2 regions of the Lentibacillus cibarius genome follow, and region 2 is predicted to be linked to the other one. Evidence: predicted binding sites of a transcription regulator. Region 2 holds the regulator's gene; the other holds the start of a gene.
The links. The regulator CtsR, encoded in region 2, represses protease genes until heat stress. The targets are predictions, from matches to a motif close to ATGGTCAATAAAGGTCAAACA.
Positions count from the first base shown of each region.

Region 1: FFL34_RS12595 (ATP-dependent Clp protease ATP-binding subunit) is a predicted target of CtsR. The motif match lies at 6,212-6,232, and genes of this name have one in related genera.

Region 1 covers NZ_VCIA01000001.1:2,566,728-2,582,230, forward strand. Annotated here, with positions in the region: gene pdaA (delta-lactam-biosynthetic de-N-acetylase) at 1-527, shown strand, start outside; gene FFL34_RS12580 (EAL domain-containing protein) at 624-3,611, opposite strand; gene mbcS (acyl-CoA synthetase MbcS) at 3,829-5,409, shown strand; gene FFL34_RS12590 (four-helix bundle copper-binding protein) at 5,561-5,923, opposite strand; gene FFL34_RS12595 (ATP-dependent Clp protease ATP-binding subunit) at 6,278-8,416, shown strand; gene FFL34_RS12600 (ComEC/Rec2 family competence protein) at 8,602-9,468, shown strand; gene FFL34_RS12605 (helix-turn-helix domain-containing protein) at 9,701-10,117, opposite strand; gene FFL34_RS12610 (hypothetical protein) at 10,274-10,615, shown strand; gene FFL34_RS12615 (YfhE family protein) at 10,788-10,892, opposite strand; gene FFL34_RS12620 (TIGR01777 family oxidoreductase) at 10,958-11,857, opposite strand; gene recX (recombination regulator RecX) at 11,947-12,759, shown strand; gene FFL34_RS12630 (SDR family NAD(P)-dependent oxidoreductase) at 12,842-13,501, opposite strand; gene FFL34_RS12635 (YfhH family protein) at 13,592-13,924, shown strand; gene FFL34_RS12640 (metal-dependent hydrolase) at 14,031-15,017, opposite strand; gene mutY (A/G-specific adenine glycosylase) at 15,103-15,503, shown strand, end outside.
Region 2 covers NZ_VCIA01000001.1:2,012,012-2,027,514, forward strand. Annotated here, with positions in the region: rRNA gene rrf (5S ribosomal RNA) at 7-122, shown strand; tRNA gene FFL34_RS09575 (tRNA-Val) at 136-211, shown strand; tRNA gene FFL34_RS09580 (tRNA-Thr) at 245-320, shown strand; tRNA gene FFL34_RS09585 (tRNA-Lys) at 328-400, shown strand; tRNA gene FFL34_RS09590 (tRNA-Leu) at 408-492, shown strand; tRNA gene FFL34_RS09595 (tRNA-Gly) at 512-586, shown strand; tRNA gene FFL34_RS09600 (tRNA-Leu) at 608-694, shown strand; tRNA gene FFL34_RS09605 (tRNA-Arg) at 701-777, shown strand; tRNA gene FFL34_RS09610 (tRNA-Pro) at 784-860, shown strand; tRNA gene FFL34_RS09615 (tRNA-Ala) at 865-940, shown strand; rRNA gene FFL34_RS09620 (16S ribosomal RNA) at 1,110-2,675, shown strand; rRNA gene FFL34_RS09625 (23S ribosomal RNA) at 2,914-5,832, shown strand; rRNA gene rrf (5S ribosomal RNA) at 5,964-6,079, shown strand; gene FFL34_RS09635 (MgtC/SapB family protein) at 6,257-6,955, shown strand; gene FFL34_RS09640 (CtsR family transcriptional regulator) at 7,352-7,819, shown strand; gene FFL34_RS09645 (UvrB/UvrC motif-containing protein) at 7,836-8,363, shown strand; gene FFL34_RS09650 (protein arginine kinase) at 8,360-9,424, shown strand; gene clpC (ATP-dependent protease ATP-binding subunit ClpC) at 9,443-11,872, shown strand; gene radA (DNA repair protein RadA) at 12,248-13,621, shown strand; gene FFL34_RS09665 (PIN/TRAM domain-containing protein) at 13,797-14,894, shown strand; gene gltX (glutamate--tRNA ligase) at 15,002-15,503, shown strand, end outside.

The sequences.
Region 1 (15,503 bases), 550 kb from region 2:
ATGATGTACCAGCAGCGTTTTTTCTAACGGGGCATTATGTGGAAAGTCAGCCGGATCTTGTTAAACGGATGGCGGACGAGGGACACATCATTGGAAACCATTCCTATCATCATCCGGATTTCACGACGGTAACTAAGAAAACGATGCGCAAAGAATTAGAATCGTTGGAAGAAGCAGTAGCTGACGTTTCCAGCCAAGAGAATATCAAGTACTTGCGTCCGCCCCAAGGGATGTTTAATGAGAAAACACTCCAATGGGCAAATGAATTAGGGTATATTCATACGTTTTGGTCATTGGCATTTACGGATTGGGATACCGATGATCAAAAAGGATGGAAATATGCGTATGACAATATCATGGAGCAGATACATCCTGGAGCGCTCATCCTTCTTCATACTGTATCGTCGGACAACGCTAAAGCATTGGACAAGCTGGTAACAGATTTGAAGAAACAAGGTTATCAATTCAAAAGCCTTGATGACTTAGTGTTAAAAAATTTGCTTCCACAACCGATTTACGGTTATTAGTGCCCTAAAGCCTAGTCGGGATGCAATCACTCATCGGGGGAAACATAAAAATAGCAGGGGAATGTTTAGAATTCCTCTGCTATATCATCTACGCTTTCACAAATGATGTTTTTTAATATAGGTATAAGGGCTTTCCTCAATCATAGGTGTATCTGGGATATCTTGGTTCAGTTTAACGAGTACACTCATTTTATTGATAATACCTGCCAAACGGTCTTTGTCTGCTTCAGGCAAACTGCATTTAATGCCATAATGGAATGTATCGCCCTTTGCTACGTTCTTCCAGACTAGTTCGCCGATAAGATTAAATGGTTCCCCCATCAATGTAATGTTAAAACTCAGTTTAATTGATGAATTAAGCGGCAGTTTCAGCGATGTGAGTAATTTGATGCCGCCAAGACTGATATCTTCAATTAAAACATCGGCTGACCCCAGGTTTACTTTTCGTTCATTTATAGCTAATATCATCATTTCACCTAGCAATGCAGAAGGAAATTTCAGTCGGAAAAACTTTCTGCGTTCTTCACAAGGCACTTTACATACCCTAGGCTTAGCCGGTTTGAGATAGCCGGTTTCCAGCATATGTTCAAACGACTCTAATGGCACAGGTTTGGAAAATAAATACCCTTGGACTTCATCACATTCGTGCTGATTCAAAAACTCCAGTTGTTCATATTCTTCAACACCCTCGGCAACGACTTTCATTTCCATCCCCCTTGCTAGGTGGAGGACGGATGAGGTAATGGCCGCCCCGCTACTATTTTCGGCTGTAATATCTTGAATAAAGCTTTTGTCAATCTTGATGGTATCGGCGCTGAACTGCTGTATATATGTTAACGACGAATGGCCGGTTCCAAAGTCATCGATGGCAATGGAAATGCCTAAATCCCGAAGCTCTTTTAGCGTGTTCAAGACAACCGGCTCATTTTTCAGCATGGATCCCTCCGTTATTTCCAGTTCTACATATTTGGCTGGAATGTCATATTTGTTCAGCATAGATGAAACAAATTCCACCAGCCCTTTTTTTATGAAACGGATGGGGGAGACATTTATAGCAATTGGACGTAAGGTGTAACCCTCATCCTTCCATTTTCGCAGCTGTTTGCATACATGTTCTATGACCCAGTCGCCGATTTGATGGATGAGATGGTTTTCCTCGGCTAAAGGAATGAATTCTCCTGGTGAAACAAGGCCCCATTCAGCATGATTCCAGCGTATCAAGGCCTCTGCTCCCTGAATTATACCAGTAGATGTTTCTACTTGTGGCTGAAAATAAACCTCAAATTCCTCCTTTTCAATAGCTGTCCGCATATCCTTTTCAAGCGAAAAGTTCTTATAGGATATAATGTCTTTGGAAACGGAGTATAGTTGATAATTGTTTTTCCCAAGTTGTTTGGCACGGTACAGCGCAGCATGGGCGCTTTCGACCAATGTGAATTTGTCATCTCCGTCTTCTGGGTAAAATCCGATACCAATGCTTGTAGTTACGTGTAATTCATAACCGTCAACTGTAACCGGTTTCTCTATCGTTTCGATTAGTTGCTCAGCTAATTGGAACACCGCATCCTTTGACGAGAAGTTTTCGACAAGCAGAATAAAATCATTGCTGCTGAGCCGAGCCAGATAGGACCCTGCCGGCAATGTTCCCGCTAGCCTAGTGGTAGTGGTCTTGAGAACTGTGTCACCAATGGTATATCCAAGTGAATCATTTATTAATTGAAACCGGTCCAAATCGAGATAAAAGAGTGCGAATGTATTGTTGCCGTTCATGCTCGTATCACATAATTCATCGAGCTTTTTATATAGACTTCGCTGATTGGGCAGTGCGGTCAAGGCATCATGGGTAGCGAGATAGTCAAGCTGTTGCTGCATTTCCATTTCAGGGGTAATGTCAACAATCATTCCGAATAAATGGGTGAGCTGCCCGTTATCATCAAATTGGGGTACCGTTTGATCGTAAACCCATTTTAATGTTCCATCTCCACATTGAACGCGGTATTGATGGCGAAGTGATTCTCCCTTTTCCAGCCATTGCTGTCGGTTAAGGACTTCTGCTTTTTCATCGGGATGTAGTAGCCTTTCCCATATATCTGGTTCATGATAAAGATATTGGAGTGGGTACTGAAGCAATTCAGCAGCCCCTTTAGACACATACTCTAAAGTCCCCGAGGTACAATCTTTCATCCAAATGCCTGCTGTCAGCTCGTCCATTAGGATTCGTGATTGTGTCTTCGCTTCCTCCATTTGTTTCTCGATAAAGTGCTGGGTTGTATCATCCTGTACGACACCGACTATCTTTTGCGGTGCGCCGTCTATCCAGAATGCTTCTGCGTGGACTTTTAGGAAACGAATTTCATTTGTTTTTCCATGATAAATACGGAAATCAACTATACAGTTTTCTCCCTTTCGTACAGCGTTTGTCATTACTGTTCTTACTTTTTCATAATCATCGGGATGAACGAGTTGAAAGGTCTTGTCTATGAAAAGCTGTTCCGTCGTTTTATCAAGTCCGAAAATATCATAAAAGTAATTCGAGCATGTTAGATATTCCTCGCCAATCGTGTATTCCCAGCTACCGATTTGGGCAATCTCTTGAGCATGTTCTAAGTGTGTTTTATAAAGCTGTAAATCATCTAATGTTTGTTTATGCAAGGTGTGGTCTTGGACGATGATGTAAACACCTTCCACATCTGCACTACCTACTTTGATGGGGATGAAGGTGAGGGCAGTATGAATCGTGTTCCCATCTCTGTTATATACAGGTATTTCATGCTGTGCTGTTTGTCCATTCAGTGCGTCAGTAAATGCTTTTTGCAGTTTACGATTGTCAGCTTTTGTAAAGAAATCTTTATAACGGATGGAAGAGTCTGATGAATATCCTAAAAATTCGTTTATACTTCCGTGGTTCTGAGAGATGATCTTTCCTTTTGGTGAAAGGACAATGATTAAATCTGGGTGATACTTGGCTAACGAAGTAAGATAGTTCTGAAATAATTCGGTGCGCTTTATGTCATCCTGATTATCTACAGGGGCTTTTTTAAATAGGTTAGCTAACAGAGACGGCCTTTTACGCGTCTCATACATACGAACATCTCCCTTATGTACACAAAATTTATCCATGGTCAATAAAAAAATATAAATGTATAATAATTATAATATAAAACGGAACATTTTGAAATGAATTTGTGAAAAAATTGTCACCTAGTGTCGAAATACAAGGAGATTTAGATACAAATATCTGTTTGAAATTTTCTTAATATTTGATACAATGAATTTAATTCTAAATGTTGGGGTTGATAGGATGAAACGGGAAAATTTAATCGCTCCGGAGTCATATAACATTGTCATGGAAATGGAACGTTATGCGGCAGAAAGACCTGGAAGACAAGCGTTGATCTGGCGGGATGAAAATGGTGCATCTGAAGAAGTTACATACGGTCAGCTAATGAAAAACGTCAACAAAATTGGTAATGTGTTCAAAGAAAAAGGGCTTCAGAAGGGCGACAAGGTGCTTGTTATGATACCGAGGCTTATTGCAGCGTATGAAACGTATCTAGCAGCGATAAAAACCGGAATCGTCGTCATCCCAAGCTCGGAAATGTTGAAAACGAAGGATTTGCAGTATCGAATTACTCACGGAGAAGTACGTGCGGTTGTTAGCTATTATCCATACGTTGATGAATTTAAAGGTGTAAGGGAATATGATCAACTGACATTATTTTCAGTTGGCGGCGCTGTTGAAGGATGGCACAATCTGGATGCATTGAAAGACAAGGCAATGGATGAATTGGACATGGCCGATACGACCAGGGATGACGTCGCTTTTCTGTCGTACACATCAGGAACAACTGGTAATCCAAAAGGGGTTGTCCATACCCATGGATGGGGATATGCTCACTTACAGACAGCTCCGGAAAACTGGCTCTGCATCACTGAAGGCGACAGGGTTTGGGCAACAGCAGGCCCAGGCTGGCAAAAGTGGATTTGGAGTCCGTTTCTTTCCGTGCTTGGGTCAGGCGCCACTGGATTTGTATACCTTGGTAAATTTGATCCTAAGACCTATTTAGGGCTCCTGCAGGATTTAGACATCAATGTACTGTGCTGTACACCGACAGAGTACCGGCTAATGGCGAAAGTTGATAATCTGGCAGACTATCAGCTCCCGGCGCTTCACAGTGCGGTGTCAGCAGGTGAACCACTTAATCGGGAAGTGATTGATACATTCCGGCATTATTTTAATGTGACCGTAAGAGATGGTTATGGACAGACAGAGAATACGCTCTTGCTTGGTGTGATGAAGGATATGGACGTGAAGCCGGGCTCTATGGGCAAGCCGACACCAGGCAATGACGTAGAGATTATTGATGAAGACGGTCACCCGGTACCACCAAATGAAATCGGTGACATTGCATTGAAAAGAGACAGTCCCGCGCTGTTTAAGGAATACTATAAAGATCCCGAGCGCACGAAGATGACACAGCGCGGGGATTATTACGTGACAGGGGACCAGGCATCTAAAGATGAAGATGGCTACTTCTGGTTTGAAGGCCGCAGTGATGACATTATTATCAGTTCCGGTTATACCATTGGACCGTTCGAAGTGGAGGATGCATTGGTCAAACATCCATCTGTTCAGGAATGTGCCGTTGTCGCAAGTCCGCATGAAGTACGTGGGAATATTGTCAAAGCGTTCGTCGTACTGCAGGAAGGTGTGGAAGCCGGCAGTCCAGATTTGGTCAAAAAACTGCAGGACCATGTGAAAAATTTGACTGCACCATATAAATATCCGAGAGTAATTGAATTTATCGAAGCGCTGCCCAAGACAACTTCCGGTAAAATAAGACGGATTGAATTACGTCAGAAAGAAAAAGTGGAGAAATAGTTCGTTCTTAGAAAGGGCTCCATTGTTTTTGGTGAATATAATTTGGGTAGTGATTAGGTTATATATTTGTCGGCTAGGGAACCAAGTGAACACATATGATAATGTAAGGCAGCCGAGCTGATCAATATAGCGCGGCTGCTTTTACTATCTTTTATGCTGACATGGCAAAATAACGACATGCCTGAGCACACTGCAGGCAGACTCGGCCACAATGCTGCGATAACTCATCAGGGTGCTGTAAGCAATGATTTCCGCACGTGTCACAAATCTGTGCACAAAGTGAGGCGATAGATTTTGAAAAGTTGCTGCAGCGTGCTATACATTTAGCTGTTAATGTACAAATATCCGCACAATCTTCAAGCAATCGTAATTGTTCTTTTCGATGATTGGATCCATCCATTTCCAAAATACAGTATTTGGTGTATTCGCAAGTAGCTTCACAGTCTTGGATTATATTTACCATTTGTTGTTGATCCATATTGTTTTGATTATGATGAGCCATTGCATAATGCATGATAATTCCTCCAATAACTTTTATTTAACAATGCCATTCTATGCATAAATGCCTATCCGAGGTTATAGGCGAATACCTGTTTTTTGGTTTTAATTTGAACAAAAAAAGGGAATGAATATAACAGCAGATAGGTAGAAATTGATTCTTGTAGTAGAAAGTATAATTAGAGAAATTCGGTATCCGACTTGTCTTATAGCGAGTGTTGAAGTTTTTTTTATAAGATAAAATATAAAAAAATAAGCAAAAACCCTTGAAAGTCAAAGAAGGTCAGAGTATAATAACAATTGAAAGGTCAAAGATAGTCAAAGTCAAAGTTAAACAACTGACCTTCACATACCAAAGGAGGAATCGGATATGCAATGTCAAAATTGTGGTATTCGTCCAGCAACAATTAATATGTCTATGCAAATTAACCAACAAAGAATGAATATGCATTTATGTGAAAAATGTTTTCATGAAATACAAAACAGTATGATGAGCGGTGATTTCAGTCAAGGCCAGCAAGGCAACTTTGCATCGGGCTTTTTCCAAGGCAATGGTGGCCAAGGCCAAGGTCAAGGATTCACCGGTACGAAGACAAAACAACAATCCGGTAATGGCAATAGCTTGCTCGAGCAAATGGGCAAAAATGTCACTCATGAAGCAAGACAAGGTATGATTGATCCGGTTATTGGACGCGACAATGAAGTCAAACGTGTCATTGAAACATTGAATCGCCGAAACAAAAACAACCCGGTACTAATCGGTGAACCCGGTGTTGGTAAAACAGCTATAGCAGAAGGACTTGCACGGCAAATTACCGAGGGTAAAGTTCCAGCAAAATTGATGAATAAGGAAATTTACTTACTCGATGTAGCCTCGCTCGTAGCGAATACAAGCATGCGTGGTCAATTTGAAGAACGCATGAAACAACTGGTTTCGGAAATGCAAGAACGAGATGATGTTATCCTATTTGTTGACGAAGTACATCTGTTGGTTGGTGCCGGCACCGCGGAAAGCTCGCAAATGGATGCTGGCAACATTTTGAAACCGGCATTGGCACGCGGTGACTTGCAGCTAATCGGTGCAACCACGCTGAAAGAATATCGTGAAATCGAAAAAGACGCTGCACTTGAGCGTCGTTTCCAACCAGTGATGGTACATGAGCCATCTGAAGAAGATACAATTGCTATTCTTAACGGAATTAAAGATCGCTACGAAAATTTCCATGAAGTGCGTTATTCCGACGAAGCGATTCGTTCGTTTGTCACACTGTCCAAGCGATATATTCAGGATCGCTATCTACCGGACAAAGCGATTGACCTAATGGATGAAGTCGGCTCACGGCTAAACTTGGATAATGCTGAGAAAGACTCCGACTCTATTCAGAACCGAATGAATGAAATCGTTCGTGAAAAGGAACAAGCGGCAGAACGGGAAGACTATGAACGTGCAGCACACTTGCGTTATCAGGAAATCCAGCTGCAAAAACAGCTCGATAAAGCAAAAGATGAACAACAGGATATCGACGTGGATATATCTGATATCCAATTAATTGTCGAGGAAAAGACCGGCATTCCGGTTACCAAATTGCAAGCAGATGAACAGGAAAAAATGCGCAATCTTGCTGAACAGCTTGGTGCAAAAGTAATTGGCCAGGATGAAGCCGTTCAAAAAGTGGCCAAAGCTGTTCGCCGTAGCCGCGCAGGACTGAAGTCAAAATATCGTCCAATTGGCTCCTTCCTATTTGTCGGACCAACTGGTGTCGGTAAAACAGAATTGACCAAAGCACTGGCTGAAGAATTGTTTGGTACCCGTGATAGTATGCTTCGGCTTGACATGAGTGAGTATATGGAAAAACACGCCGTTTCCAAAATCATTGGTTCGCCACCGGGATATGTCGGACATGACGAAGCCGGACAGCTGACGGAAAAAGTTCGCCGGAACCCGTACTCCATTCTGTTACTGGATGAAATAGAAAAAGCCCATCCAGACGTACAGAACATGTTCCTGCAAATTATGGAAGACGGACAGCTGACTGATTCACAAGGTCGTACCGTAAGTTTTAAAGACACTGTGATCATCATGACAAGTAACGCTGGAACCGGTGAAAAGCAAGTCAATGTCGGCTTCAATCGAGATGAGCATGACTCCGTATCAACGCTAGAAAACTTGAGTGCATACTTCAAGCCGGAATTCCTAAACCGTTTTGACAGTATCATTCAATTCAATGAACTTGAACAAGACAGCTTACTGCACATTGTTGATCTGATGCTCGCGGACCTTGAAGAAACCATTGAGGAAAATGATATCTCTATCACGATTACAGATGAAGCTAAGCAAGAGCTGGTAAACCTTGGTTATGATCGCCGATTCGGTGCACGTCCATTGCGCCGCGTCATCCAGGATAAAATTGAAGACCAGTTGACCGACCTTATTCTGGAAGATGAAGAAGTTAAAGCCGTTAAAGTATATGTAGACAATGACGACATTGTCGTTGCAAAAAGTGAATAACCACTTTGGGAAGCCGCTGACTGGTGTCAGCGGCTTCTTTTTTAATATTAAAGTGGGGCGAAAACGCCAAAGCTTGGGGCAGAACCGCCAGATTCGGAACAAAATCGATGGAAATAACATAATTACTACATTTTTTTCACATAATAGTAAACCCGACACTCAAAAATGTGAAAAGGATGTTTATTATGCAGCGTATCGCTAAACTGACCCTTATCATACTAGTTATAACAGCAGTGCATCCTTCCTTATACATAGGTGCACAACAGCATCCTGATCTGAAAGTCCACTTCATTGATGTCGGACAGGGAGACAGCATCTTCGTGCAAACACCTGGAGGAAAAAATATCCTTATTGATGGCGGCCGACCAAAGGCAGGTAAAAAAGTAGTCCAGTTCCTGAGAAAGAAAAATGTCCAGAAACTTGATCTAATGATTGCGACACATCCTGATATCGATCATATTGGCGGTCTGGTGCAAGTAATGCAATCCATGGAAGTAAATAAGATTCTCGAAACGGGGATCATGCATTCAACGAAAACATATGCCAGATATGTCAGCCAAATCATCAGACAGCACATACCTATAGACATTGCAGATCGTAATGAAGAAATTGATATCGATCCCACAATCAACATGAAAATTTTAAATACCCATAACGACTCCAAAACAAATAATGAATCGTCCATTGCTTTGAAATTGACGTACGGAAAAATTGATTTTTTATTAATGAGTGATGTGGAAAAAGAGCAAGAAAAAAGACTGCGCAAACGCTATGATCTTAACTCAGAAATCTTAAAAGTTGCCCATCACGGGTCTCATACAAGTACGTCGCTAAAGTTTCTTAAGGAGGTAAAGCCCAACGTGGCGATTTTGACATATGGGAAAGGCAATAAATTTGGACATCCGGTTGACCGTGTAATTGATAATTTGCAAAAGGTCAATACCGCGATTTATCCTACAGCGTCGTTTGGCAATATAACGGTTCAAACTGATGGACAAGGTTTTTTAATTTTGAATGAGAAAAATCCAACTAGCTGGTTAGAAGCAGGATAATATGGAATCCCCTGCACTAACATAAGTGCAGGGACTTTCCAGTACTTGAAACCCAGATAGCGTGTGCTTGAATGAAAAATTAAATGCGTACTTTAGCATTTCCAACTAGGATAAATAAGAAAATCCGAACTGATTCAAAATCTAACAGAAGAATTTTGAATCATCGTTCGGATTTTCTTTGATTCGATATAAAGTTTTATCCCATCATCTAATTCGTCAGCCTATACAGGATTTACATTGGTTCAAATTGGTCGATAGAGCTTCGCAACAGTTCGAGTACGGCATGCTGCTTACGAATAGGCAAGCTACGCATCCGGAAAAGCTGTTCTTTTAATGAGGGATTTTCCATCACATACTGAACAAGCTCTACTGCCTCGTCGTCAAATGATTTTGTTTTGGAACCGTAAATCCGTTTGAAGTCTTTGAGCAAATCCTCACGGTGGGAACGATTGCCGACTAGATGATCGATTGTCACATCGAATAGTTCACTAAGTTTCACTAAATTCTCCAGGTCCGGGATTACTTTATTTGCCTCCCAGCGAATGACGACATAACGGGAAATATGTAACTGATCAGCAAGATATTGTTGTGTCCATTCGTTTTGTTCACGCAAGAATTTAATATTATACCCGATTTTTTCCAAACTCATCGCATCACACTCTATAAAATTGATAAATAAATTTTCCACAATTTCGCTATTATATAAATCCTATCATGATTGAGTATGAAATAAGCCGGTTTCTTTGTGCTAGTGATGCACATATAATAGAATGTTTACAAGTTGAACAGGGATGGGGGATGGTGTATGATGATTGGCTGTTTGATTTTATATCACAAAACCGTAACAAGTCTGACAAAAAGCTTGCTGTTGCGGGCTGTTTTCCATGAAGAAGACTTTGAAATTGAGATCTTAGATGAAAGTACAGTGGTTTTATACGTTTGGAATGTGGAGCGCAGACATGTCTGGCAGGCTGCACTCGATTTTGAGTTAGCTAGCGTACATGCGGGATATGGTTTTGGGAATTACAAGTGGGAAGCGGAAGAAAGGGCTCATGCAGTTTTGGTCTATTCACAGGGTTATCAACAGCATAGCGGTGATATTTGCGGTTCATTAACAGGTTTATCCACAAAATCCACAATTGAATAACGGGTTATACACATAATGGTTGTGCATAAGTAAGGTTGATATAAAAAGGGATACGTCGATTATCAACAATTATGCCATGTTTGTGGATAGGTTGTGGATGGACAAGGAAGTAGGATTACAAAAAAACTTCGGCACTCGACTTCTTTTATAAGTCAAGTGCCGAAGTTTTTGTTCAGCGTCTGCGGGATTCTCGGTCCGCGCGTTTGAAGTCCTTCTGATAAAGAACTTCTTGTGTTTTGGACAAGAAGCGTTCCTTCTCGATTGGCTTTTTACCCATATGAACACCTCATTTCTCCAAGGGTGTACGTATAGTATTGTCCATGACCGGATAATTATACCAGGTTAGCCAATTTTAGATTGTTCTATTTTACGCAGTGCTGCTTCCAGTTGTGGAAAAGCGAATGGATAACCATGATCCTCGGCTTTTTTGGGCAGCACGTATTGTCCGTGGGTAACCAGGATGCTCATTTCACCAATCACGGTCCGGACTGCTAATGCAGGAGTCGGAATCCAATCCGGCCGCCGCAATACACGGGCCAATATACTGATGAAATCTTTGTTCCGCTTCGGATTCGGAGCAGTGACATTAACCGGACCGCTCATTTGTTTATTGGACAGACAGAATTGAATGATGCCAACAACATCCTCTATATGGACCCATGACATCCACTGTTGGCCACTGCCGATTTTTCCGCCAGCAAATAGTTTAACTGGAAGCTTCATTAATGGCAGAGCACCTTCATCGCCCAGAATAACGCCGAACCTGGTGCAGACGGTACGAACCCCCAAGTCTTCTGCCTGTTTTGCGGTTTGTTCCCATTCTGCTACGACGCCAGCCAGAAAGTCTCCGCCTGCTTTTGTCGTTTGTTCGGTGAAAATGCTATCCTCAGACGTCCCGTAAAATCCGACTGCCGACCCGCTTATGAAAACAGCAGGTAATTCTTGCATCTGTTTCATCATCTCAATAAGCTGTTGTGTTGTTTCAATCCGGCTATTGCGGATGGCTGCCTTTTTCTTTTTTGACCAGTAGCCAAACAAGGAGTCGCCGGCAAGATTGATGACGCCATGGATCAGTGGTAGTTCTTCAACAGGTTGCTCATAGCTAATGAATGACGTTCTTGTCGTGTTGGTATGTCTTTCCGGGGCGCGTGTAAGTATGTAGACGTGGTGTCCTTGAGCAGTTAAAGCTACGGTGAGATGTTTACCGACAAAGCCGGTCCCGCCGGTAATTAAATAGTTCAATTCATTCACTCCATTCTTTTATATAATTGGTTCTTGTTTTCATGATACAATAAAACGTAATAGACGCGCACTAATAGGGAGGGAGTGTATTGCGTAAGATTTCCCGGATTACGACACAAAAAAAGCATAAAGATCGTTATAATATTTTTCTCAATGACGGCCAAAAAGAGCAGTATGGTTTTAGTGTAGATGAGGCAGTACTAGTTGAATACAGACTTCACAAAGGTATGGAAATGGATGAGGCGACTGTTACCACCCTTATCCATCAAGATACATTACATAAATCCTATACCCTTGCCATCAACTATTTAAGCTACCGGATGCGGACAAAAAAAGAAATGTATGATTATCTTATTAAAAAAGAAGTGGATGACGAGCATATCACACACATTATGGAAAAGCTTATCGCTGAAGGTTTGCTTAACGATCAACAGTTTGCCGAAGCATTTGTACGAACACGCATGAACACGTCAGAAAAGGGACCAATGCTTATCAAGAAAGAGCTGATGGAAAAGGGTGTACGGGATACCCTTGCTGAAGAAGCAGTTGCTTCATATACATACGACATGCAATTTGAAAAGGCGATGAAACTAGCGAAGAAAAAGTTTCAATCCGGCAAAAGCAAATCATACCGACAGCAGCTGCAGCATGTTCAAGGCACACTAATGCAAAAAGGGTTTACCGCAGATGTTGTGCAGGCCGTTGCAGGAGAACTCCAGGATGAAAAAGATGATCATGCTGAATGGCAAGCGCTTGTTAAACAGGGGGAAAAACTACTCCGAAAATATCAGCAAAAATATAGTGGGTACGAGCTCCATAATAAAATAAAAGAAGCTTTATATCGGAAAGGCTTCACGATAGATCATATTAATCTATTTTTAGACGAACAGGTGGATGATTAAGTTCGGTTAAAATGTAATTAGAAGTGGGGAACCTCATCAAATTTGAGGATCCCCGTTTATTCTTAGAAATAAAGTTCCCGCACTACCGGTCAATAACAATTTCATTGCGCCGGTCATCTTGACTAAAGATTTGTTCAGCAACGATTTCGGGTCCTTTTAAACCTGACGGGTCTTCTACATGGGTGGAGTTGTCCCAGAAAGGCGTATTCATCCCGCCCATATAAACAGCTGTAATATCAATAGGGTCATTTGCCCACTCCTGTTGCAGACTTTCGGTAAATCCTTTGACAGCGAATTTACTGGCACAATATATGGACTCATGCACTTTTCCGCGCAGCCCGGCGGTCGAAATGATCGTCAAGATACGACCTTGGCTTTCCCGAATCAATGGCAGGGCAGATTGTATACAAAGCATCGTCCCTCTGACATTGGTGTTTAATGTTTTATCAATATCCTGAATGGAATAGTCTTCTACAGGTCCAAAGATTCCAATGGCAGCATTGTTGATAAATACATCCAGTTCCCCTATTTGCTGAAATGCAATGCTAACAGAAGCGGGTTCCTGCACATCACAAAGGATTACCTCTGCCTGTCCGCCTGCGTTGGAAATTTCGCTTTGAACTAAATGCAGCTTTGTGTCATCGCGCCCAAGTAAGAATGCTTTATATCCATTTTTTGCATATTTTAGTGCGAGTGCTCGGCCGAGTCCGCTTCCAGCCCCGGTAATTGCAATCGTTGACATGTTATTTTCCTCCCAATACAGTGTATTATTATTTTTATTTTCCTAGATAATTGCTAGAATGTAAATAGATAAGGAAGGGAGCTTAAATAAATGGATTTCCGATATAGTGATTATACAGTTGAACAACTAAGAGAAGAAGTAGGCCGGCTGAAAGAAAAGGCACAGAAAGCTGAGCAACTGGGAAATATTAGTGAAGTTGCGATTAATCAACGGAAAATGCAGGTTGCCATTGCCTATACAATGAATCCGGATGATTTTGTTCCGGAGCACATATACGAATTGCAGGGCGATCCCGGGTATAAATTTAAAATTAACTATATAAACGGTGTGTTTGCTTGGGGACACCGTGTCAACTTGCTTGGCGAAGTGTATGAAAAGGAAGAAGCATTACCGATTTCATTATTAGGGGAAAAGGACGACTGAGCGGCTATCGCATACAGAAAAACTAGAGCTGTATGACATACAAAGAACCCGGCTGGATATCCGGGTTCTTTTAAGATTCATGATAAAATGGAGAGCAGGTGATTATTTATATGGGATTATCACCAACATCCAGTTTGCTTTGTAGTTTTTGCTCGGAAAAAATCCATCCAGTGTAGGAATTCAAAATTCGCATATGATCATCGATTTGAACAACGGCAACAAACGGGTAACGTTCATTGGATCGATACCGTAAATCGATAAGGCGAACTTCGGTATAATCGTCAAATGTATTCACTTCCCACCGGTAAACAGGCGAAAATGACAGGAATGCAGCAATATTCTTATCCTGTTTTGCCAGACGGAACAGCTGATTGTCAGGCAGAGGAATCCTTTTAAACTCATCAAGAATTTCAATGTGGCCATCCTCTACGGATCCGACATAAAAGTTGTCTTTTGTTGTAATGGCTACTCGCCATTTATTTTGTTTAATGGTCGGGGAAGTGGCAATTTGTACAATATCCGAAAAATGATCCTGGATTTTTTTGACGATTTCCCGTTTATCCATATACCGTTTAATGTAGTATAGCACAACAACCGCATAAATAATCAGAAACGTATAACCGGGATTAGCGCCAAACATCCACGCAGCTATCCCGCCAATGTGCAGTGTGAAAATATACGGGTCAAATGTATTGATAAACCCAAGTGCGACCCATTTTCTAGTGAAAGGACGATAGGCTTGCGTCCCGTATGCGTTGGGGATATCAACAAGGACATGGATAACCACTGCCAGTGCTGTCCAGGCCCACAAATGTAGCAAATTGGAATCAGGAGCGAGTAAATGAATGATGTTGGCAATTAGTACTCCCCACATAAGAACTGCCGGTATTGAGTGGGTGATACCACGGTGGTGCCGTATATAAACAGCATTATTCCGTAATTTAAGAACTGTATCAAAATCAGGTGCTTGGGAGCCAATGACAGTCCCGGCCAGTACAGCATTAAACAATGCAGGATCTTGCTGTACAGCTGGATCCAAAGTAGCGAGACCGCCGATTGCAATGCCCATCACGATATGGGTTCCTGTATCCATAATTGGAAGTCCTCCTTGAACAGCATGAGTTCATTGGACATACTTACTTATCACATTTTAATTGTAACATAGAGGATGTATCAGAATGACAGATAAAGTATTACAGAATTTCAACACTTCTGCATTTCAGAACGCATTAATTGAATGGTATCATGCCAATAAACGTGATCTGCCATGGCGTGCAGATCAGGATCCATATAAGGTATGGGTATCCGAAATTATGCTACAGCAGACAAAAGTTGACACCGTTATCCCTTATTTTAAACAGTTTATATCTAAATATCCGACGCCACGCGATTTGGCTTATGCAGATCAGCAGGAAGTATTAAAAACATGGGAGGGTCTTGGCTATTATTCCCGCGCACGGAATTTGCAACACGCTATTCAGGAAGTGGTTGCTTCCTATGATGGGAAAGTACCGGATGACCCGAATGAACTTGGGTCCCTTAAAGGAATAGGGCCATATACGAAAGGTGCCATCTTATC
Region 2 (15,503 bases):
AACATGTCTGGTGGCGATGGCGGAGAGGACACACCTGTTCCCATGCCGAACACAGCAGTTAAGCTCTCCAGCGCCGATGGTAGTTGGGGCCTTGCCCCTGCAAGCGTAGGACGCTGCCAGGCATATACTCTGTTTGGAGGATTAGCTCAGCCGGGAGAGCACTTGCCTTACAAGCAAGGGGTCGCAGGTTCGAACCCTGCATCCTCCACCATTATAGTGAACAGTTATAGACAAGCCATATTATGCCGGCCTAGCTCAACTGGTAGAGCAACTGACTTGTAATCAGTAGGTTGGGGGTTCAAGTCCTCTGGCCGGCACCATACATTAGAGCCATTAGCTCAGCTGGCAGAGCATCTGACTTTTAATCAGAGGGTCGGAGGTTCGAATCCTCCATGGCTCACCTTTTTGCGGGTGTGGCGGAATCGGCAGACGCGCTAGATTTAGGATCTAGTGTCTTACGACGTGAGGGTTCAAGTCCCTCCGCCCGCACCACTTAATAACATTGCCATTTGCGGAAGTAGTTCAGTGGTAGAACACCACCTTGCCAAGGTGGGGGTCGCGGGTTCGAATCCCGTCTTCCGCTCCATAATATGCCATGTAAAACCGCGCCGGGGTGGCGGAATTGGCAGACGCACAGGACTTAAAATCCTGCGGTAGGTCTACTACCGTGCCGGTTCGAGTCCGGCCCTCGGCATCAGAGGCGCCCGTAGCTCAATTGGATAGAGCGTTTGACTACGGATCAAAAGGCTAGGGGTTCGACTCCTCTCGGGCGCACCATATTAACGGGAAGTAGCTCAGCTTGGTAGAGCACATGGTTTGGGACCATGGGGTCGCAGGTTCAAATCCTGTCTTCCCGACCATTGTGGGGCCTTAGCTCAGCTGGGAGAGCGCCTGCTTTGCACGCAGGAGGTCAGCGGTTCGATCCCGCTAGGCTCCACCATATTTGATGATTCGCTCTTTGAAAACTGAACAAAACAGCCAGTATGACAAAAGATGTCAGAGGTGAGGAGTCAGATTTTAAATCATTTGATTTAATGAAGACTTCAATCCCCTGAATTAATTTTAAAGCTAAGACATGAAGACTGATTGGTGTCAGTCTTATCACAAACTTTTTTGAGAGTTTGATCTTGGCTCAGGACGAACGCTGGCGGCGTGCCTAATACATGCAAGTCGAGCGCGGGAAGCAGGCAATTGCCCTTCGGGGCATGCGCCTGTGGAACGAGCGGCGGACGGGTGAGTAACACGTGGGCAACCTACCTATAAGATCGGGATAACTCGCGGAAACGTGAGCTAATACCGGATGATACTTTTTCTCGCATGGGAGAAAGCTAAAAGGCGGCTTTTAGCTGCCACTTACAGATGGGCCCGCGGCGCATTAGTTAGTTGGTGAGGTAAAAGCTCACCAAGGCGACGATGCGTAGCCGACCTGAGAGGGTGATCGGCCACACTGGGACTGAGACACGGCCCAGACTCCTACGGGAGGCAGCAGTAGGGAATCTTCCGCAATGGACGAAAGTCTGACGGAGCAACGCCGCGTGAGTGATGAAGGTCTTCGGATCGTAAAACTCTGTTGCCAGGGAAGAACAAGCATTGTTCGAATAGGGCGATGCCTTGACGGTACCTGACCAGAAAGCCCCGGCTAACTACGTGCCAGCAGCCGCGGTAATACGTAGGGGGCAAGCGTTGTCCGGAATTATTGGGCGTAAAGCGCGCGCAGGCGGTCTTTTAAGTCTGATGTGAAATCTCGTGGCTTAACCGCGAGCGGTCATTGGAAACTGGGAGGCTTGAGTGCAGAAGAGGAGAGTGGAATTCCACGTGTAGCGGTGAAATGCGTAGAGATGTGGAGGAACACCAGTGGCGAAGGCGACTCTCTGGTCTGTAACTGACGCTGAGGCGCGAAAGCGTGGGTAGCGAACAGGATTAGATACCCTGGTAGTCCACGCCGTAAACGTTGAGTGCTAGGTGTTAGGGGGTTTCCGCCCCTTTGTGCTGAAGTTAACGCATTAAGCACTCCGCCTGGGGAGTACGGCCGCAAGGCTGAAACTCAAAAGAATTGACGGGGGCCCGCACAAGCGGTGGAGCATGTGGTTTAATTCGAAGCAACGCGAAGAACCTTACCAGGTCTTGACATCCTCTGACAGCGGTAGAGATACCGTGTTCCCTTCGGGGACAGAGTGACAGGTGGTGCATGGTTGTCGTCAGCTCGTGTCGTGAGATGTTGGGTTAAGTCCCGTAACGAGCGCAACCCTTGATCTTAGTTGCCAGCATTCAGTTGGGCACTCTAAGGTGACTGCCGGTGACAAACCGGAGGAAGGCGGGGATGACGTCAAATCATCATGCCCCTTATGACCTGGGCTACACACGTGCTACAATGGATGGAACAAAGGGAAGCGAATCCGTGAGGTGAAGCAAATCCCATAAAACCATTCTCAGTTCGGATTGCAGGCTGCAACTCGCCTGTATGAAGCCGGAATCGCTAGTAATCGCGGATCAGCATGCCGCGGTGAATACGTTCCCGGGCCTTGTACACACCGCCCGTCACACCACGAGAGTTGGCAACACCCGAAGTCGGTGAGGTAACCATTTGGAGCCAGCCGCCGAAGGTGGGGCCAATGATTGGGGTGAAGTCGTAACAAGGTAGCCGTATCGGAAGGTGCGGCTGGATCACCTCCTTTCTAAGGAATATATAAACGGAAGCTTCTTGTCATCGATATACTATCGGTAGACATTGAAGTTAGATTATAAAAGTCATACTCGGTTGTTTGGTTCAGTTTTGAGGGAGTGAACCCTCATTGTAGCCCACCATATATGGTGGCGTTATTTGCACCTTGAAAACTAAATAAGAGTAAAGTATTCAACGACATCAAGCAAAAAGCTTAAGCGACTGTTTATAGGAGCTGAAGCTGGATTAATAGTTAAGTGATCAAGGGCGCACGGTGAATGCCTTGGCACTGGGAGCCGATGAAGGACGGGACTAACACCGATATGCCTCGGGGAGTTGTAAGCAAACTGTGATTCGGGGATTTCCGAATGGGGGAACCCGCTGTCCGTAATGGGATAGTATGCGTATCTAAATACATAGGATACGCAAGGCAAACCCGGGGAACTGAAACATCTCAGTACCCGGAGGAAGAGAAAGCAAACGCGATTTCCTGAGTAGCGGCGAGCGAAACGGAACCAGCCCAAACCGAAAAGCTTGCTTTTCGGGGTTGTAGGACACTCCATCGGAGTTATCAAGAAACTGCTTAGACGAAATGGCCTGGAATGGCCGGCCAAAGAAGGTAAGAGCCCTGTAGTCGAAAGGCAGTTTCCTCCGGAGTGGATCCTGAGTACGGCGGAACACGAGAAATTCCGTCGGAATCCGGGAGGACCATCTCCCAAGGCTAAATACTACCCAGTGACCGATAGTGAACCAGTACCGTGAGGGAAAGGTGAAAAGCACCCCGGAAGGGGAGTGAAATAGAACCTGAAACCGTGTGCCTACAAGTAGTCGGAGCCCATTTATGGGTGACGGCGTACCTTTTGTAGAATGGACCGGCGAGTTGCGTTCGTATGCAAGGTTAAGTGGAAGACACGGAGCCGCAGCGAAAGCGAGTCTGAACAGGGCGATGAAGTATACGGGCGCAGACCCGAAACCGTGTGATCTACCCATGTCCAGGGTGAAGGTCAGGTAACACTGACAGGAGGCCCGAACCCACGTATGTTGAAAAATGCGGGGATGAGGTGTGGGTAGGGGTGAAATGCCAATCGAACACGGAGATAGCTGGTTCTCTCCGAAATAGCTTTAGGGCTAGCCTCAAGGTATACGTTCTGGAGGTAGAGCACTGATTGGACGAGGGGCCCTTATCGGGTTACCGAATTCAGTCAAACTCCGAATGCCAGCAACGTGAAACCTTGGGAGTCAGACTATGGGTGATAAGGTTCATAGTCGAAAGGGAAACAGCCCGGACCGCCAGCTAAGGTCCCTAAGTATACGTTAAGTGGAAAAGGATGTGGCGTTGCCCAGACAACCAGTATGTTGGCTTAGAAGCAGCCATCATTTAAAGAGTGCGTAATAGCTCACTGGTCGAGTGACGCTGCGCCGAAAATGTACCGGGGCTAAACGTATCACCGAAGCTGCGGATTGTTCTTACGAACAATGGTAGGAGAGCGTTCCAGGTGCTGTGAAGTCAGACCGTGAGGACTGGTGGAGCGCCTGGAAGTGAGAATGCCGGTATGAGTAGCGAAAAAAGAGTGAGAATCTCTTTCACCGAATGCCTAAGGATTCCTGAGGAAGGCTCGTCCGCTCAGGGTTAGTCGGGACCTAAGCCGAGGCCGAAAGGCGTAGGCGATGGATAACAGGCAGATATTCCTGTACCACCTCGTGAGCATTTGAACGATGGGGGGACGCAGCAGGATATGGAAAGCGCACCATTGGAAGTGTGCGTCCAAGCAGTGAGGAAGTTGGGCAGGCAAATCCGTCCAATAATTCCAAGCTGTGATGGGGAGGTCAATTGTGACCGAAGTTCCGGATTCCACACTGCCAAGAAAAGCCTCTAGTGAGTTCACAGGTGCCCGTACCGCAAACCGACACAGGTAGGCGCGGAGAATATCCGAAGGTGATCGGGAGAACTCTCGTTAAGGAACTCGGCAAAATGACCCCGTAACCTAGGGAGAAGGGGTGCTCAGGCTGAGTCTGAGCCGCAGTGAATAGGCCCAAGCGACTGTTTACCAAAAACACAGGTCTCTGCGAAGCCGAAAGGCGAAGTATAGGGGCTGACACCTGCCCGGTGCTGGAAGGTTAAGGGGATGCGTTAGCCTTCGGGCGAAGCGTTGAACCGAAGCCCCAGTAAACGGCGGCCGTAACTATAACGGTCCTAAGGTAGCGAAATTCCTTGTCGGGTAAGTTCCGACCCGCACGAAAGGTGCAACGACTTGGGCACTGTCTCAACGAGAGACCCGGTGAAATTATACTATGCGTGAAGATGCGCATTACCCGCGACAGGACGGAAAGACCCCGTGGAGCTTTACTGCACCTTGATATTGAATGTTGGTACAGCTTGTACAGGATAGGTGGGAGCCGTCGAAGCGTGAGCGCTAGCTTACGCGGAGGCACCCGTGGGATACCACCCTGGCTGTACGAACATTCTAACCCAGGGCCGTCATCCGGCCCGGAGACAGTTTCAGGCAGGCAGTTTGACTGGGGCGGTCGCCTCCCAAAAAGTAACGGAGGCGCCCAAAGGTTCCCTCAGAATGGTTGGAAATCATTCATGGCGTGTAAAGGCACAAGGGAGCTTGACTGCGAGACCTACAAGTCGAGCAGGGACGAAAGTCGGGCTTAGTGATCCGGTGGTTCCGCATGGAAGGGCCATCGCTCAACGGATAAAAGCTACCCCGGGGATAACAGGCTTATCTCCCCCAAGAGTTCACATCGACGGGGAGGTTTGGCACCTCGATGTCGGCTCATCGCATCCTGGGGCTGTAGTCGGTCCCAAGGGTTGGGCTGTTCGCCCATTAAAGCGGTACGCGAGCTGGGTTCAGAACGTCGTGAGACAGTTCGGTCCCTATCCGTCGTGGGCGCTGGATGTTTGAGAGGAGCTGTCCTTAGTACGAGAGGACCGGGATGGACACACCGCTGGTGTACCAGTTGTTCCGCCAGGAGCACAGCTGGGTAGCTACGTGTGGTAAGGATAAGTGCTGAAAGCATCTAAGCATGAAGCCCCCCTCAAGATGAAACTTCCCATCACTTCGAGTGAGTAAGATCCCTCAGAGACGATGAGGTTGATAGGTCCGAGGTGGAAGCGTGGTGACACGTGGAGCTGACGGATACTAATCGATCGAGGACTTAACTACTACTATGGTCGTTGAATCACACTCTTATTTAGTTTTTAGGGTGTAAATGTAAAAAAACCCTTGCATTTTCCGAAGAAAATGCTATAATAGTTCTTGTCTTTAAATATAGTGACTAACAACATTCCAACATGTCTGGTGGCGATGGCGGAGAGGACACACCTGTTCCCATGCCGAACACAGCAGTTAAGCTCTCCAGCGCCGATGGTAGTTGGGGCCTTGCCCCTGCAAGCGTAGGACGCTGCCAGGCAAAATAATAAGGAGGCTGATCCATACAATTATGGGTCAGCCTCTTTATATTAGATTAAAAAATATTGGGAGCAAAATTACCGATTACTTTTTTTATCGGATACCATCTAATTGAATATTTACTGAGATTGCATTTTAAAATGACGGATAAATATAATGGTGAGAGGAGGGGAGACATATGAGTGAATATATGGATCAGCTTATCGGGGATCACTTTTTAACCATTATGATAAGAATTATAATTGCTTTAGTCTTGTCTGGATTAATCGGATTTGAACGGGAATTGAAAAACCACTCCGCCGGGTTTCGGACACATATTTTGGTTGGGGTGGGCTCATGTTTAATGATGCTTCTTTCTTTGTATGGGTTTGAATCGTTAATTGATGCATATGATAATATTCGGTTTGACCCGGCACGTATTCCCTCTTATGTCATTAGTGGTATTGGTTTTTTAGGTGCCGGTACTATTATTGTTAATGGGATGACAATTCGCGGTTTGACAACTGCTGCGTCAATTTGGACAGTTGCAGGTCTAGGGTTAGTTACCGGCGCTGGTATGTACGCACCCGCAGTAGTAACAACATTTATTATTCTTTTGAGTCTTATTTTTTTAAATAACTTGGAACGGTTATTTAAGAAAGGAAAATCATCGTACCTCATTGAAATAGCGGCAATGCCCGGACTGGAACTCAACAATGTAGTAGCAATTTTTGAGTCACACCATTTGACTATAAAGCACGTCGAAGTCAATCGGACAGAGGATAATCTTCGCAACATATTTATAACAATTGTTGCTGATAAGGGGTTGGATCGTGTTTCCCTTTTCGAGGACATAACAAAACTTGATTATGTTAAAAGTGCTGCTGAACGGCAATAAATTTAAACCTTGTATCATACAGGTTTTTTTAAAAGGATCAGAATCTATAAAATTTGGCGATATAACTTTTACTTGCAAGGTAAGCCACGTTCAGCTCCGACGTACAGGACGTGCTAGCTTAGGTGTTGCGACAGGACGTCGCGTTCTTAGTCTGCAAGGGAATTTGCGCCTTTGTTTATACCATTGATAATCTGCTGTGCTTGAATTAGTTTACATTAAGCTGTTTCTTCAAATGTTTCATCTGACCCAGAATTGTCTATAATAGGAATAGATATCCCTTGCATCTCAGTGTGTATATCGTATAATAAAAGTAAAGTCAAAGATAGTCAAAGTCAAATTAAATAAATGATAGGAAAAATATACGAGTTCACTCATATGGTAAGAGGAGGAGGGTTTATGCGGAACATCTCGGACATCATTGAAGAATACTTAAAGCAGATTCTAGAAACCGCCGGTAAAGATGCGATTGATATAAAACGCAGCGAGCTTGCTGATCGGTTTCAATGTGTTCCGTCACAAATCAATTATGTGATTAAAACACGCTTTACTATGGAAAAAGGATATATAGTAGAGAGTAAACGCGGAGGTGGTGGCTACATCCGTATCATCCGGATTAAGCATCAGGATGGGGCGGACTTAATTGATGATATTATAGGTATGATTAACCCAAGCTGTTCACAGCAGGCGGCGTTTGATGTAATGGAGCGATTGCTGGAGGAAGAGCTTGTTACCAAACGTGAGGTAAAAATTATGCTAAGTGCTATTGAAAGGGAAACACTCGCTTTTCAGCTGCCTTTGCGTGATGAAATTCGCGCGCGGATTATGACTTCAATGCTAACCACTTTAAAATATTTGAATAAATGATAAGGGGGGAACAGTCATGGAATGTCAGGAATGTCACCAACGTCCTGCAACGCTTCACTTCACCCAAGTTATTAATGGTGACAAAACCGAGGTGTATGTATGTGAGGTATGTGCTAAAGAAAAAGGCTACATGACTTATCCAGAGGAAGGATACTCATTACACCATTTGTTGTCAGGACTATTTACTTCAACGAATGAAAACCAGCAAAATACGGCACGACAACAGATGAGTAATTTGCAATGTCCACAATGTGAAATGACACTGTCAGAGTTTAAGCGAGTTGGAAAATTTGGCTGTTCACAATGCTATCAGACATTTGAAGACTATCTTGATCCAATCTTTCGCCGTGTACATAGCGGCAACACAACACATCATGGAAAAATTCCTGCCCGTAAAGGTGGGGATATGCGTATCAGAAAACAGGTTGATGCCTATAGGGATGAATTGCAGCGGTTAATAAAAAATGAAGCGTTTGAGGAGGCCGCGACAGTCCGGGATAAAATTAAAGAGCTAGAAAAGGAAATAGGGGGTGACGAGGCATGACACTGCAGCAGTTTATGAATGAGGCAATCAGCCCATGGATGCGAGAGGATGGACCTGATAGCGATATTGTTTTAAGTAGCAGAATTCGACTAGCACGAAACTTTTCCCAATATTCCTTTCCAATCCTGGCTGATGAGTCTGATTTGGAGCACATCAGTTCCTTTATCAGGGAGGAATATGAGCATCAGTCATTCCAGGATTATCAGGAGTTTTCATTTATACCTATTCAAAAACTGTCGCCAGTGGAGAGACGTGTGCTTGTGGAGAAGCATTTAATTAGTCCACACCTAGCAGAGCAGGATCATTCATCAGCCGTATTGATATCGAAAAATGAACAAGTATCGATTATGGTCAATGAGGAAGATCACCTTCGTCTTCAGCTTTATTATCCTGGTTTTCAGCTTACAAAAGCACTTGAAAAAGTCTTTGAATTAGATGATTGGCTGGAAGAAAAGGTGAACTACGCGTTTGATGAAAAGCGTGGTTACTTAACTGGTTGTCCCACAAATGTCGGAACAGGGATGCGTGCGTCCGTTATGATGCACTTGCCTGCACTAGCGTGGACACAGCAGATTAATCGGATGATACCGGCAATCAATCAACTAGGCCTTGTCGTACGTGGTATTTATGGAGAGGGCAGTGAAGCAAAGGGAAATGTCTTCCAGATATCAAACCAGATCACTCTTGGCAAATCAGAAGAAGATATTGTTGAGGACTTGCAAAGTGTTGCCGGTCAGCTTATTGAGCAGGAGCGTAAAGCAAGAAATAGGATAATGGAACAGTCAGCAAAGCGTCTCGAAGACCGGATATACCGCTCGTATGGGATATTGGCTTATAGCCGTATTATTGAGTCTAAAGAAGCGGCATCCTGTTTATCAGACGTAAGACTTGGTATTGACTTGGGTGTTATTGAGAATGTTTCAAGAAGTATATTGAATGAATTAATGGTGTTGACACAGCCGGGATTCCTGCAGCAGTATGCTAAAAAGTCGCTGGCCCCCAATGAACGTGATGTATTAAGAGCATCCCTTATTCGTGAACGTATACAACTGGAAAATTAGTTAGGAGGAGAAATAACTATGATGTTTGGACGTTTTACAGAACGAGCGCAAAAGGTGCTGGCGCTTTCCCAAGAGGAAGCTGTACGCCTCGGACATAATAATATAGGAACCGAACATATCCTGCTCGGCCTTGTCAGTGAAGGTAACGGAATTGCAGCTAAAGCATTGGAATCGCTAGGCTTAGAGGTCGCCAAAATTCAGGAAGAGGTGGAAAAACTGATCGGTTCCGGGAAACAACCGATGCAGACGGTTCATTACACCCCAAGAGCTAAGAAAGTAGTCGAGTTGTCACAGGATGAAGCACGTAAACTGGGGCATTCCTATGTTGGTACCGAGCATATTTTGCTTGGTCTCATACGTGAAGGTGAAGGTGTTGCGGCACGTGTGCTGAATAATCTTGGTGTCAGCCTGAACAAGGCACGCCAACAAGTACTCCAACTGTTGGGAAGTAATGAATCGCAAGCTGGTCGTCAGGGTCGTGGCGCACAGTCATCAAATGCTAACACACCAACACTCGATTCACTGGCTCGTGATTTGACTGAAAGTGCGAAAGAAGGCAATGTTGACCCTGTTATCGGCCGTAGTAAGGAGATTGAGCGGGTGATAGAGGTTCTTAGTCGCCGCACAAAAAACAATCCGGTCTTAATTGGGGAGCCAGGAGTCGGTAAAACGGCCGTTGCGGAAGGTCTGGCACAACAAATCGTCCAAAATGAAGTACCAGAGATACTGCGGGACAAACGGGTGATGACCCTTGACATGGGTACTGTCGTAGCTGGGACGAAATACCGTGGTGAATTCGAGGACCGACTTAAGAAAGTAATGGAGGAGATACGCCAGGCATCCAATATCATATTATTCATTGACGAATTGCATACATTGATTGGAGCGGGCGGCGCAGAAGGTGCGATTGACGCTTCCAATATACTAAAGCCAGCTTTATCTCGTGGTGAACTACAATGCATTGGCGCTACCACGTTAGATGAATACCGTAAATATATCGAAAAGGATGCAGCACTCGAACGCAGGTTCCAGCCGATTCAAGTCGACGAGCCAACATTGGATGAAACGGAGCAGATTTTACAAGGGTTGCGCGACCGTTATGAAGCACACCACCGTGTAACAATCACTGATGAGGCGATTGAAGCGGCCACCTCATTGTCCGATCGTTATATTACAGACCGTTTTCTGCCTGACAAAGCCATTGACTTAATCGACGAGGCGGGATCTAAAGTTCGTTTGCGTTCCTATGCGATTCCCCCGGATTTAAAAGAGTTGGAGCAGAAGCTCGCGGACGTGCGAAAAGAAAAAGATTCTGCCGTACAGAGCCAAGAGTTTGAGAAAGCTGCTTCTTTGCGTGATTCAGAACAACGGCTTCGTGAAGAACTAGACGAAACAAAGACACAATGGAAAGAAAAGCAAGGACAGGAGTCGTCGGAAGTGCTAGTGGAAGACATAGCGAAAGTTGTTTCGACTTGGACGGGTGTGCCTGTTTCCCGGCTGACAAAGGATGAAAGTGAGCGCCTTCTGAATTTGGAAAAGACACTGCATGATCGGGTCATCGGCCAGGAAGAGGCTGTTGATGCTGTTGCTAAAGCTATCCGTAGGGCACGTGCCGGTTTGAAGGATCCAAAGCGCCCAATTGGCTCGTTCATTTTTCTTGGACCAACTGGTGTAGGGAAAACGGAACTAGCACGAGCACTTGCTGAGTCTATGTTTGCTGATGAGGAGGCCATGATTCGCATAGACATGTCCGAGTACATGGAAAAACATGCGACCAGCCGGCTTGTTGGATCACCTCCAGGATATGTCGGGTATGATGAAGGGGGCCAGCTGACGGAAAAAGTCCGTACGAAGCCGTATTCGGTCGTTTTACTAGACGAAGTGGAAAAGGCCCATCCGGAAGTATTCAACATTCTACTGCAAGTGCTGGAAGATGGAAGGCTGACAGATGCCAAAGGGCGTGTCGTTGATTTCCGCAATACTGTCCTAATCATGACATCTAACGTTGGTGCTAATGAACTGAAGCGAAACAAGTATGTTGGATTCACGCTTGATGATGAAGAGCAGGACTACAAAAATATGAAATCAAAAGTAACCGAAGAACTGAAAAAAGCATTCCGGCCAGAATTCTTGAACCGAATCGATGAGACGATTGTTTTCCATTCGCTAGAACGAAAGCATATGAAATATATTGTGCAGTTAATGGTCAAACAACTGCAAACCAGACTGCAAGAACAAGGTATTGAATTTACACTAACGGATAAGGCAGTTGAAAAGATTGCCGACGAAGGCTTCGATCCTGAATATGGTGCCCGGCCGTTACGCAGATCCATTCAGAAAAATATTGAAGATATGCTGTCGGAAGAATTGTTGAAGGAGACAATCACAAAAGGCGAAAAGGTAAAAATCGGCTTAAATAATAAGGGAGCATTTACTATTCTGTCGTAAACTTTTTAGTGTATAGTCATGGTTTTTCAGCATCCACGTAGGCAAATCACCATTAGTAAAAAACTGGAGGGTCCGTCACCTTCCAGTTTTTTTGCTTAAGAAAGATAGACTTAGGTTGCTACGGACAACGTACCAAATCAGCCACGTCAGCCTTGACGCACAGGATATATTAATGCAGTCGTTGCGACAGGACGTCACGTCTTAGCCTGCGAGTGCACTTGTGCCTTTGATCCATCGAGCGGCTTGAACATAAACATGTTATACTTAGAAGTGTGGAACAAATATGGTAATTTTTTATGTGATTGATAGAAATCTGTAACTTTCATGTAGTGTATTTGGTATATAATAGGGATGTAGCAAAGGAGAACGATAACATTGGCAAAACGTAAAACGAAATATGTATGTCAGGACTGCGGCTATGAATCTGCTAAATGGATGGGTAAGTGCCCCGGGTGCGGGAGCTGGAATACGCTAGTTGAGGAATGGGAAGCATCTTCTGTGAATACAAGACATACAATGGGTGGGGGCGCAAAGCCAGCTAGTAAGCCAGAGAGCATTACATCCGTTGAAACAAAAAAAGAACCGCGTATCACAACATCGATGCGTGAATTCAACCGGGTACTTGGCGGTGGAGTTGTGCCTGGATCATTGGTACTTATTGGTGGGGATCCCGGTATAGGCAAGTCAACATTATTGCTGCAAGTGTCATCCCAGCTCGCAGACAAGCAGTTACCCGTCCTTTATATTTCAGGCGAGGAATCTATGCGACAGACGAAACTACGTGCCGACCGTCTTGACGTCACATCCGATTTACTTTACGTATTATCCGAAACTAATTTATTTGATATTGTCAGTCAAATTGAACAAATCAAGCCCGCTTTTGTTGTGATTGATTCAATTCAAACAGTTTACCGAGAAGAAGTAACAAGTGCACCTGGCAGTGTTTCTCAGGTACGTGAAAGCACGAACGAATTAATGAAGACGGCTAAATCACACGGCATTCCTATTTTTATTGTCGGGCATGTCACGAAGGAAGGGGCAATCGCCGGACCACGGATGCTGGAGCATATGGTCGATGCAGTTCTTTATTTTGAAGGTGAACGGCATCACACCTATCGAATATTGCGCAGTGTTAAAAATCGCTTTGGAAGCACACATGAAATGGGTATTTTTGAGATGAAGGAAGAAGGCCTGCGAGAAGTTATGAATCCTTCTGAAATTTTCCTGGAAGAACGACCTCAAGGTGCGGCTGGTTCTACCGTCGTGGCGTCTATGGAAGGAACCAGACCTGTTCTTGTTGAGATCCAGGCCCTCATTTCTCCAACTAGTTTTGGTAATCCAAGACGGATGGCAACTGGGTTTGATACGAATCGTGTTCCACTTTTGATGGCGGTTTTGGAAAAGCGTGTCGGTCTTTTACTGCAAAATCAGGATGCATATATTAAGGTTGCCGGAGGTGTGAAACTTGATGAGCCCGCCATTGACCTTGCAGTGGCTGTCAGTATTGCATCCAGTTTCCGGAATAAGCCGACAAGGCCGGAAGATATTTTCATTGGAGAAGTTGGACTGACCGGTGAAATAAGGCATGTCTCTCGAATCGAGCAGCGCGTTCAGGAGGCGGCTAAACTTGGGTTTGAGCGTGTCTTCTGTCCTAAGAAAAACCTGGAAGGATGGACCCCTCCTTTATCTATTAAGGCAATTGGGGTAAGTACTGTCAAAGAGGCATTAGAAGAGGGTTTGATGGATTGAATAGCGGGATACAATTGATTGACATTCAACCTATTAAGTGTTAAAATAATACGTTTAAAAATTGACTTGTTTTCACGATTATGCTAGGATTTATCTGAGAATATATATTTTATCCGAACTTATAGCGGTTATTTTATGGAAAATGGGTAATAATAGACAATAGGAGGTGACAGTGGTGCTAAATAAAATCGTTCATTTATTTTTTATTATTAGTGGAGGTACCATTGGATTTTTGTACATCCCGGATATTGTCAATTTGCTGGAATTTACTGATGTGAGCTGGGCAGAATCTCGTTATTTAGGCATGGTTTTAGGTGCAATTATATTATTCGGCCTTTCCTATTTTGTCACGGACTATATTGTTGGCTTTTTAAGATGGATTGAGGAAGCATTGATTAAGATTCCGGTCGGTGACTTGTTGTTTGGTAGTCTTGGGCTGATTGGCGGTTTAGTCATTGCTTATTTGGCTAATATTCCGTTGACGGATATTGACATTTATCTCGTATCACAGGTTTTGCCGCTCTTTATTACAATTTTACTAGGGTATTTTGGTTTTCAGGTTGGATTTAGAAGGCGTGATGAATTAATGAACCTGCTTAACTTCAACCGGAAAGAACGGGAAAAGAAGCAGCCTACAGAAGAAGTGGCTTCCGAGCGAAAACAGCCGAAATCCAAAATTCTTGATACAAGTGTTATTATTGACGGGCGTATTGCGGATATCTGCCAGACGAATTTTTTGGAAGGTACGATTGTTATTCCGCAATTTGTGCTTGGTGAATTGCAGCATATTGCGGATTCATCCGATGTGCTCAAACGAAATCGCGGGCGCCGGGGCCTTGATGTTCTGAACCGGATACAGAAAGAGTTGCCGGTTAACGTAGAAATCTATGAAGGTGATTTTGATGATATTCCAGAGGTTGACAGCAAACTGATCAAATTGGCTAAAGTAATGGACGGAATTGTTGTGACAAATGACTTTAATTTAAATAAAGTCTGTGATTTGCAAGGGGTACCAGTCTTAAATATTAATGACCTGGCAAATGCCGTCAAACCAGTTGTTTTACCGGGTGAGGAATTAAATGTACAAGTGATTAAGGATGGTAAGGAACACAATCAGGGTGTTGCGTATTTGGATGACGGTACAATGATTGTTGTAGAAGAAGGTCACGACTATATTGGAAAGAAAGTAGAAGTGCTAATTACAAGCGTTCTGCAGACATCTGCCGGTCGAATGATCTTTGCTAAACCGAAATTACTTGAAAAAGCACAATAAAAACGGTATAACATAGGGAGAAGAAAAAGTGATAACGAAGAAAGTTATCACTTTTTGTTACGTTTTAACGGCCGAGGTAGTTTGTATATAAAGAAAGGAGTTTCACCATGACAAATCAGGTTCGTGTACGCTATGCACCAAGTCCGACGGGTAATCTACACATTGGTAACGCTCGTACGGCATTGTTTAATTATTTATATGCCAGACATTTTGATGGGGAATTTATTATTCGAATTGAAGATACGGATGCTAAACGAAATGTTGCTGGCGGTGAAGAAAGCCAAATGAAATATTTGCAATGGCTTGGCATCGACTGGGATGAAGGCGCGGATGTCGGCGGTGATTATGGTCCATACCGCCAAATGGAGCGGCTGGACATTTATCAGAAATATGTCGATGAATTGCTGGAAAAAGGTTTAGCTTATAAATGCTACATGACCGAAGAGGAATTAGAGAAAGAACGGGAAGAACAGCGCGCGAAAGGACAAGTCCCGAAATATTCCGGTGCCCATCGCAATCTGACGCAAGAGCAGATAGAACGGTTTGAAAGTGAAGGACGTAAGCCAAGTATTCGCATGCGTGTCCCGGCTAACCAAACGTATACGTTTC